One region of the Nocardia sp. 149-1B genome, then DNA from elsewhere that is predicted to be linked to it. Evidence: predicted binding sites of a transcription regulator. Region 1 holds the regulator's gene; each other region holds the start of a gene.
What was found. Region 1 encodes LexA, which represses DNA repair genes until DNA is damaged. Its sites were predicted from a motif close to CGAACANNTGTTCG; they were not measured.
Positions count from the first base shown of each region.

Region 2: the regulator LexA is predicted to act here: its motif matches at 1,079-1,092, upstream of recA (recombinase RecA).
Region 3: the regulator LexA is predicted to act here: its motif matches at 1,356-1,369, upstream of AC3ANS_RS01355 (DUF222 domain-containing protein).
Region 4: the regulator LexA is predicted to act here: its motif matches at 716-729, upstream of AC3ANS_RS14995 (HNH endonuclease signature motif containing protein).

Region 1 covers NZ_CM173233.1:774,868-777,068, reverse strand. The annotation lists gene AC3ANS_RS03755 (SDR family NAD(P)-dependent oxidoreductase) at 1-703, opposite strand, end outside; gene lexA (transcriptional repressor LexA) at 776-1,525, shown strand; gene AC3ANS_RS03745 (phosphatase PAP2 family protein) at 1,624-2,201, shown strand, end outside.
Region 2 covers NZ_CM173233.1:2,584,871-2,587,071, reverse strand. The annotation lists gene AC3ANS_RS12450 (sensor histidine kinase) at 1-1,042, shown strand, start outside; gene recA (recombinase RecA) at 1,229-2,201, shown strand, end outside.
Region 3 covers NZ_CM173233.1:290,499-292,699, forward strand. The annotation lists gene AC3ANS_RS01355 (DUF222 domain-containing protein) at 75-1,319, opposite strand; gene AC3ANS_RS01360 (diacylglycerol/lipid kinase family protein) at 1,820-2,201, opposite strand, start outside.
Region 4 covers NZ_CM173233.1:3,136,772-3,138,972, forward strand. The annotation lists gene AC3ANS_RS14995 (HNH endonuclease signature motif containing protein) at 766-2,010, shown strand.

The DNA of each region.
Region 1 (2,201 bases):
CCAGCCCGCCTCGCCACGCGGGCACCGTCCGCACCACGCGGCCCGCGCCGAGCAGGCCGACGGCCGCCTCGGCCACCTCGTCGACGCTGAGGATCCGGCCGCCCGAGTGCACCAGCGCCGCGCCGAGCCCGCCCGGCCGCTGAGCGTCGAGCATCGCGGTCCGCACCCCGTCGGGGCAGAGCGCGTGGACGCGCACCCGCCGTGGGGTCTCGGCCGCCACCGACATCGACGCGGAGACGATCGCCGCCTTGGTCGCGGCGTACACGCTGTAGCCCGGCACCGGCCCCAGCCCCGCGAGCGAGGCGGTGTTGACCACGTCGCCGCCACGCGGCCCGAACGCCGCGACCGCGGCCCGCATCCCCCACAGCGTGCCGAGCAGGTTGACCTCGACGATCCGCCGCACGACCTCGTCGGAGAGGTCGCCGATCATGCCGTCGTCGCCGACGCCCGCGTTGTTGAACCACGCGGTCAGCTCCCCGTGGCGGCCGGCCGCCACGGCCGTGGCCCGGTGGGCGTCGGGGTCGCGTACGTCGAGCCCGCGGCCCTCCGCGGCGCCGATCTCCTCGGCGCAGCTGCGGGCACCCTCGCCGTCGACGTCGGTGACCACCACGGCGTACCCGCTCCGCACCAGTCGTTCGGCGATCCCGCGTCCGATCCCGCGCGCGCCGCCGGTCACGACCGCGCTCTTCACCCGTGTGCTCATGGGCGCAGTCTGTCCGACACGCCGTTCGAACAGGTGTTTGAACGAACCGGCCGAGATGGCTACGGTGCTCCTATGGCCTCGCCCAAGACCGGCAAGAACGCCGCATCCCGCGCCTCCTCGCGCGTCACCGAGCTGCCCGACGGGCCCCCGGACGCCACGGGGCTGACCCCGCGACAGCAGCGCGTGCTCGCGCACATCAAGGACTCGATCGAGCACCGCGGCTACCCGCCGTCGATGCGCGAGATCGGCGAGGCGGTCGGCCTGACCAGCTCCTCGAGCGTGGCCCACCAGCTCAAGACGCTCGAGGAGAAGGGCTTCCTCAAGCGCGACCCGCACCGGCCGCGGGCCCTGGAGGTGTTCCTGCCCGAGGTGATGGCCGCCCGTCGTTCGATGTCGGGCGCCGAGGAGACCTCGTTCGACGAGACCGGCGTGGGCGACGCCCTCCCGGCCGCACGGTACGTCCCCGTCGTCGGCCGGATCGCCGCCGGCGGCCCGATCCTCGCCGAGGAGCGCGTCGAGCAGGTCTTCCCGCTGCCGCGCGAGCTCGTGGGCGACGGGCAGCTCTTCCTGCTGGAGGTGCGCGGCGACTCGATGATCGAGGCGGCGATCTGCGACGGCGACTACGTGGCGATCCGCCAGCAGCCCACCGCGGAGAACGGCGAGATCGTCGCCGCGATGATCGACGGGGAGGCGACCGTCAAGACCTTCCAGCGCAAGGACGGAAATGTGTGGCTGCTGCCGCACAACCCGGCCTACGATCCCATCGACGGCACCCATGCGACCATCTTGGGTAAGGTGACAGCGGTGCTGCGCCGGGTCTGACGTCCATTCGTGGTCGGGGAAATACCTGAGCAGACCCTGGTGTTATATCCGGGACGATCCGGATGCCACGGGGAGGATGCATGAACAACGCTGGTGCTGTGACGACAGCATCTGCGCTCGCCCGCCCTCGGCCCCTGCCGCGGTGGGTGCGCGGCATCTTCGAGCTCGTGTTGATCCTGGCGCTCTGGGTGATCTACAGCCTGGCCCGCCTGCTCGCCGACACGAACATGCAGCCCGCGCTGCACCGTGCCAACGAGCTGCTGCACGTCGAGAGCGTCATGGGCATCCAGTGGGAGACCCCGCTCAACAAGCTGTTCACCGACCACCGGGTGATCGGCCTGCTCGGCAGCTACTGGTACGCCACCCTCCACTACGTCGTCACCGCCGGCGTGCTGATCTGGCTGTGGCGCCTCGGCGCCGACCGCTACGGTCCCGCTCGGCGGGCGCTGGTGATCGGCACCCTGCTCGGGCTGGCGGCCTACATCTCGCTGCCGACCGCGCCGCCGCGCTTCATCGGCGGGTACGTCGACGTCCTCAGCCTGCACGCCGCCGACGGCTGGTGGGGCGGCGACGCCTCCGCGCCGCGGGGCCTGGGCGGGCTGACCAACGAGCTCGCGGCGTTCCCCTCCCTGCACGCCGGGTGGTCCCTGTGGGTCGCGCTCGCGCTGCAGATCTA
Region 2 (2,201 bases), 1.8 Mb from region 1:
GGGACTGATCGTGGTGGTCTCGGTCGGCTCGGTGCTGGCCGGCGTCGTCGCCGTGGCGCGGATGATGTTCATCTCCACCCACGACCGTCAGGTGGTCGGCCTGGTCACCGTCGTCTCCGGCGTGGTCGGCCTCGTGGTCGCGCTCGCCCTCGGTGCGGCGATCTCGCGCTGGTCCGCCGCGCTGCGCGAGGGCGCACGGCTCCTGGACACGCACGGGTCGTACGTCGCGGACCCCCGCGGGCCCAGCGAGCTGCAGGCGCTGGCCGCCGAGCTCGAGCGCACCAGCGAGCGGCTTGCGGAGTCACGGCTGCGCGAGGCCCGGCTCGAGGAGTCACGTCGCGAGCTGGTGTCGTGGGTCTCCCACGACCTGCGCACGCCGCTGGCCGGCATCCGCGCCATGACCGAGGCGCTCGAGGATGGCCTGGCCTCCGACCCGGTGCGCTACCACCGCCAGATCAGCGCCGAGGTGGACCGGATGGTGCGGATGGTCGACGACCTCTTCGAGCTCTCCCGGATCCATGCCGGAGTGCTGCGGATCAGCCCAGAGACCGTGATGCTCGGCGACCTGGTCAGCGAGGCCATCGCCGGTGCCGACCCGGTCGCCCGGGCACGCAGCGTGCGCCTCGGCGGTCGGGTGGAGGACGGCATCGAGGTCACCGCCGACGCGGCCGCGATGTCGCGGGTGATGACGAACCTGATCATGAACGCCATCCGGCACACGCCGGCCGACGGGTCGGTGGAGATCCGCGGGCGGCTCGTCGGCGAGGGCGCCGGCCAGAGCGTCGAGCTCAGCGTGAGCGACCAGTGCGGCGGGCTGAGCGAGGACGACATGGGCCGGGTCTTCGACCTCGCCTGGCGGGGCGGGGGAGCGGCCCGCACGCCCGAGCCCGAGGGTGCCGACCGGCTCGAGGGCCCCGGGGCGGGGCTGGGCCTGGCGATCGTCAAGGGCATCGTCGAGGCGCACCGCGGCGTCGTGCACGTCGAGAACGTCGGCTCGCCGACGCCGGCCGGCTGCCGGTTCCTGGTGCGGCTGCCCGCCTGAGCGGGACGCCGACACGCCGGGCCAGCCTGTCAGTGTCGAACAGGTGTTCGGGCTAGGTTGTGTCCACAGGCACGACGTGGAGCGAGGTTGTCCACAGCCGTGGCGGCGCTGATCAGGGCGCTGTCGGTGGCTCGCTCTAACGTCGCCGATGTGCCTGGACCACGACGAGAGAAGAGGAAGCAGCAGATGGCTGGAGGAGACCGCGAGAAGGCGTTGGACGCCGCGCTCGCCAACATCGAGAAGCAGTTCGGCAAGGGCTCGGTCATGCGCCTCGGAGACGAGGTCCGGGCCCCGCTCGAGATCATCCCGAGCGGCTCGATCGCGCTCGACGTCGCCCTCGGCCTGGGCGGGTTCCCCCGCGGCCGCGTCGTGGAGATCTACGGCCCGGAGTCCTCGGGCAAGACGACCGTCGCCCTGCACGCCGTGGCCAACGCCCAGCGCGCCGGCGGCATCGTGGCGTTCATCGACGCCGAGCACGCTCTCGACCCCGAGTACGCGAAGAACCTCGGCGTCGACACCGACAACCTGCTGGTCTCCCAGCCCGACTCCGGCGAGCAGGCCCTCGAGATCGCGGACATGCTGATCCGCTCGGGCGCGCTGTCCCTGATCGTGATCGACTCGGTCGCCGCGCTGGTGCCCCGGGCCGAGATCGAGGGCGAGATGGGCGACAGCCACGTCGGCCTCCAGGCCCGGCTGATGAGCCAGGCGCTGCGGAAGATGACCGGTGCCCTCAACAACTCCAAGACCACGATGATCTTCATCAACCAGCTCCGGGAGAAGATCGGCGTGATGTTCGGCTCGCCCGAGACCACCACCGGTGGCAAGGCGCTGAAGTTCTACGCCTCGGTCCGGCTCGACGTGCGCCGCATCGAGACGCTCAAGGACGGCACCGACATGGTCGGCAACCGCACCCGGGTCAAGGTCGTCAAGAACAAGGTGGCCCCACCGTTCAAGCAGGCGGAGTTCGACATCATGTACGGCAAGGGCATCAGCCGCGAGGGTGGCCTGATCGATGTCGGCGTGGAGGCCGGCCTGGTCCGCAAGGCCGGCGCTTGGTACACCTACGAGGGCGACCAGCTCGGCCAGGGCAAGGAGAACGCCCGCAACTTCCTGCGCGACAACCCCGACCTGGCCAACGAGCTGGAGAAGAAGATCCTCG
Region 3 (2,201 bases), 480 kb from region 1:
GTGGTCGGTGGGTTGCGGGGGTTTCGACGACGCTCGCTGGCGCTCGCTGCTCGACCAGCGGTGGCGGGTGGGGCTCATGTCCTTCGGGTGAAGGCGACCTTGCCGTTGGGGAGCAGGGTGGTCTGGTAGTTGGGGTCGTGGGCTCGGGCGTGGTGGTGGGGACAGTAGAGGCGGGCGTGGGTGATGTCGGTCGTTCCGCCGGTGGCCCAGGAGGGTTCGTGGTGGGTCTGGGTCATCCCGGGGGGCCAGTCGCACCGGTCGGCGGTGCAGCCTTTGTCGCGCAGTGCGATCGCGATCCTCTGGGCTTTGGTGTGGAAGCGGCGGGTGCGGCCGAGGTCGAGGACTTCGGAGGTGCCGCTGAGGACGGCGGGGAGGATGCCGGCTTCGCAGGCGAGTCGTCGGGCTTGGCCGGGGGAGATCACGGCGCCGGTGTCGAGGACCCCGGGCTTGAGCCCGCCCTGCAGTGTCTCGATGGGGATCGTGACCACGACGGTGGCGGACACCCCACCGGCTTCAGGAAGCTTGTTGGTGGGGTAGCGCTCGATCCACTCGACCAGCGCTTGTCCGAGCCGTTCGGGGCTGGGGCGACGTTCCCCGAGGTGTCCGTCGACCGCGGCCCGGTGCTTGGGTGCGGCGATCGCGAGGAGCTGCTTCTTGAACATCTGCCCCTGGGCCGTGGGGAGGGCGAAGGTGCCCCGCACGATCCCGTCCTCATCCTCGCGCATCGTGAGCCGGACCTTGGCTGACGCTGCGGCCTCTTCGGCAGCGAGCAGCTTGGCGGTGTGGGCGTCGGCGGCCTCGGGGTCGATGACGTGCAGGAGTCCTTTGCCGAGGTTGGCGAGCTCTTTGGCGTTGTAGTGGGCTGCTTCACCGATGAGGTGGGCCTCGGCTCGGTCCCGGAGGTCTGGGTCGACGTGGTCGGGGAGCTCGTCGACGGCGTGGATGATCACGGCTGCTTGGTCGGGCAGCACGTCACCGGCCTTGAACGCGGCGTGCACGAGGGGGTGCTTGTCGAAGCCGGTGCCGAGCTTGGTGATCCGGTGGGCTTCGGCGTGGGCGAGGCGGGTCTGGTGCGCCCACCAGTTCGGCACCGAGGTGGCGCCGACCTGCTCCGCCACACCCACGGACGAGGCATGGGTGGCGAGGCGGGCCTGCAGCTCGGTGACCCTCGCTGCGACCCGGGTGAGCTCGACGACGGTGGCGGCGGTCTCGTGGACGTCCATCGACCACAGGGACGCGTCACCGACCTGGTCGAGGACGCCGGAGATCTCGGTGACGGCGCGCGTGACACGGTGTGAAGGGTGAGCTTGTGCGGTCATCGCCACTCCCGAGATGAAGTCGTGGCGACAGTCTAACGAACACATGTTCGAGTTGTCAAGGATCGGATTTGACTCGTTCTGGCGGGGTGGTTTCGAGGCTCGGGCCTGGCGGCCCTCGCACCTCAACCACCGGAGGTCGGTGGTTTCGAGGCTCGGGCCTGGCGGCCCTCGCACCTCAACCACCGGAGGTCGGTGGTTTCGAGGCTCGGGCCTCTGGGCCCTCGCACCTCAACCACCGCGCGGGGAGGCGGCGGTCCGAGGGCCGGGAGGCAGCCTGGGCTGCGGCGGACCGGTCCGCTTTGCTGCCAAATGACGGCGACCACAATCGGCCTGAAGCCGATGCACATCTCGACCTGGGCGCTCGGGCTTCGGTGGTTTCGAGGCTCGCTGCGCTCGCACCTCAACCACCGTGTGGTTTCGAGGCTCGCTGCGCTCGCACCTCAACCACCGTGTGGTTTCGAGGCTCGCTGCGCTCGCACCTCAACCACCGTGTGAGGGCGTCAGGGGAGGAGCATGGAGTACGCGGCGGGGTCGACGCGCCAGGTGCGGCGGCGCTCAGGGCCGTAGATCTCGCCGTCGGCGCTGCACCAGAAGGGGCCGCCGGTGATCGAGACGGTGCTGCCCCGCAGGTAGACGACGTCGTCACGCTCGGGGTGGGTGCCGAGACCGAGGCGGGCGGCGTACGCCAGCCGCGCCAGCGGCCCCACGGAGCGGGAGATCAGCACGTCGACCTGTCCGTCGCCGGGGTCGGCGTCGGGGGTGAGCTCGGTGCCGCCGCCGACGGAGGGGCCGTTGCCGACCGCCGCCATCAGCACCGGGTGGTCCAGGTCGTTGACGACGACGCCGTCGACCTCGACGCGGACCCGCACGATGGGTGGGTTC
Region 4 (2,201 bases), 2.4 Mb from region 1:
GTCGCCTGTGGTCGCCGTCGTCGGTCAGCAAAACCGCTACGGCGCGCGCTCGGTCGCCGCCTGCCCCCGGCTCCCTGACCGCCGCCTCCCCACCGCGGATCCGGTGGTTGAGGTGCGAGCGAAGCGAGCCTCGAAACCACCGCAGCCCAAGCGCCCGCGTCGAGATGTACGTCGGCCTCAGGTCGCCTGTGGTCGCCGTCGTCGGTCAGCAAAGCGAGTACGGCGCGCGCCGACCACCGTTGCCTCCCGGCTGTCCGGCCGCCGCCTCCCCACCGCGGATCCGGTGGTTGAGGTGCGAGCGAAGCGAGCCTCGAAACCACCGCAGCCCAAGCGCCCGCGTCGAGATGTACGTCGGTCTCAGGTCGCCTGTGGTCGCCGTCGTCGGCAGCAAAACGGCTACGGCGCGCGCCGACCGCCGCCTGCCCCCGGCTCCCTGACCGCCGCCTCCCCACCGCGGATCCGGTGGTTGAGGTGCGAGCGAAGCGAGCCTCGAAACCACCGCAGCCCAAGCGCCCGCGTCGATGTGTAGGTCGGCTTCAGGTCGTCGGGGGTCGCCGTCGTTGGCAGCAAAGCGGGACAGGTCCGCCGCGGTCACGGCCCCCTCCCGACCTTCGGACCGCCGCCTCGCAGCACGGTGGTTGAGGCGCGAGGGCCGCCAGGCCCGAGCCTCGAAACCACCCCGCCGGAACGAGTCGAATTCTGCTCCTTGACAACTCGAACACCTGTTCGGTAGACTGTCGCCACGACTTCATCTCGGGAGTGGCGATGACCGCACAAGCACACCCTTCACACCGGGTCAGCCGCGCCGTCACCGATCTCCACGCCCTCCTCGACGACATCTCCGATACGTCGTTGTGGTCCATGGGCACCGACGAGACCGCCCACACGCTGACCGAGATCACCCGCGCTGCTTCTCGTATCGCGGAGCTCGAAGCCCGGGTCGCGTCGCACGCCGGCGCTGTCGGCGTGGCGGAGCAGGTCGGCGCGACGTCGGTGGCGAACTGGTGGGCCCACGCCACCCGCATGACAAGGACCGAGGCCCACCGCAAGACCCGCCTGGCTGCTGGTCTCGAGCACCACCCGGTCGTCCACGACGCGCTGAAGATTGGGGACCTGCTGGTCGACCAGGCCCGGGTGATCATCCGCGCGGTCGAGGATCTCCCCGACCACGTCGACCCCGGGCTGGTGCAACAGGCCGAGGCGCATCTCGTCGGGCAGGCAGCCCACTTCGACGCCATCGCGCTACGCCACCTCGGCAAGGGTCTGTTGCACGTCATCGACCCCGAAGCAGCCGACGCCCACCAGGCCAAGCTGTTGCAGGCCGAGGAACGGGTCGCCGCCCAGGCCACCCGCCTGACGATGCACGACGACCCCGACGGCATCACCCGCGGCACCTTCGCGTTGCCCACCGTCCAGGGGCAGATGCTCCGCAAGCAGCTCCTCGCGATCGCGGCCCCCAAACACCGCGCCGCGGTCGAGGGCCACCTCGGGGAACGCAAGCCCAGCCCGGAACGGATGGGCCAGGCTTTCGTCGAGCTGATCGAGCGTTACCCCGCCGACAAGCTCCCCCACGCCGGCGGCGTGTCCGCCACCGTCGTCGTGACCATCCCGGTCGAGACCCTCACCGACGGCCTCAAGCCCGGGGTCCTCGACACCGGCGCCGTGATCTCCCCCGGCCAAGCCCGCCGGCTCGCCTGCGAAGCAGGGATCATCCCCGCCGTCCTCAGCGGCACCTCCGAAGTCCTCGACCTCGGCCGCACCCGCCGCTTCCACACCAAAGCCCAAAGGATCGCCCTCGGCATCCGCGACGGCGGCTGCACCTCCGACGACTGCGACACCCCACCCGGCGGCTGCCACACCCACCACGACCCACCCTGGGCATCCGGCGGGGTCACCGACCTCAAACACGCCCGGCTCTACTGCCCCCACCACCACGCGCGGGCGCACGACCCCGACTACGACACCACCTACCTCCCCAACGGGAAAGTCAGGTTCACGCGGCGCAAGTGAGCCATACCGCCGCGACCGCAACCACAGCACCCGGGCCCCCACGCGTCCGCAACGTCCGCGCGCGCCGTAACCATGCCGCGGCGACCACCGCGGACCGCCACCACGCCTCCTCGAAAACCAAGAAGCGGAACCACACGCGCGATCGGCAGCGACATCTGGTTGCGGGTTGACGGGCGGCGCCGGCAGGTCGA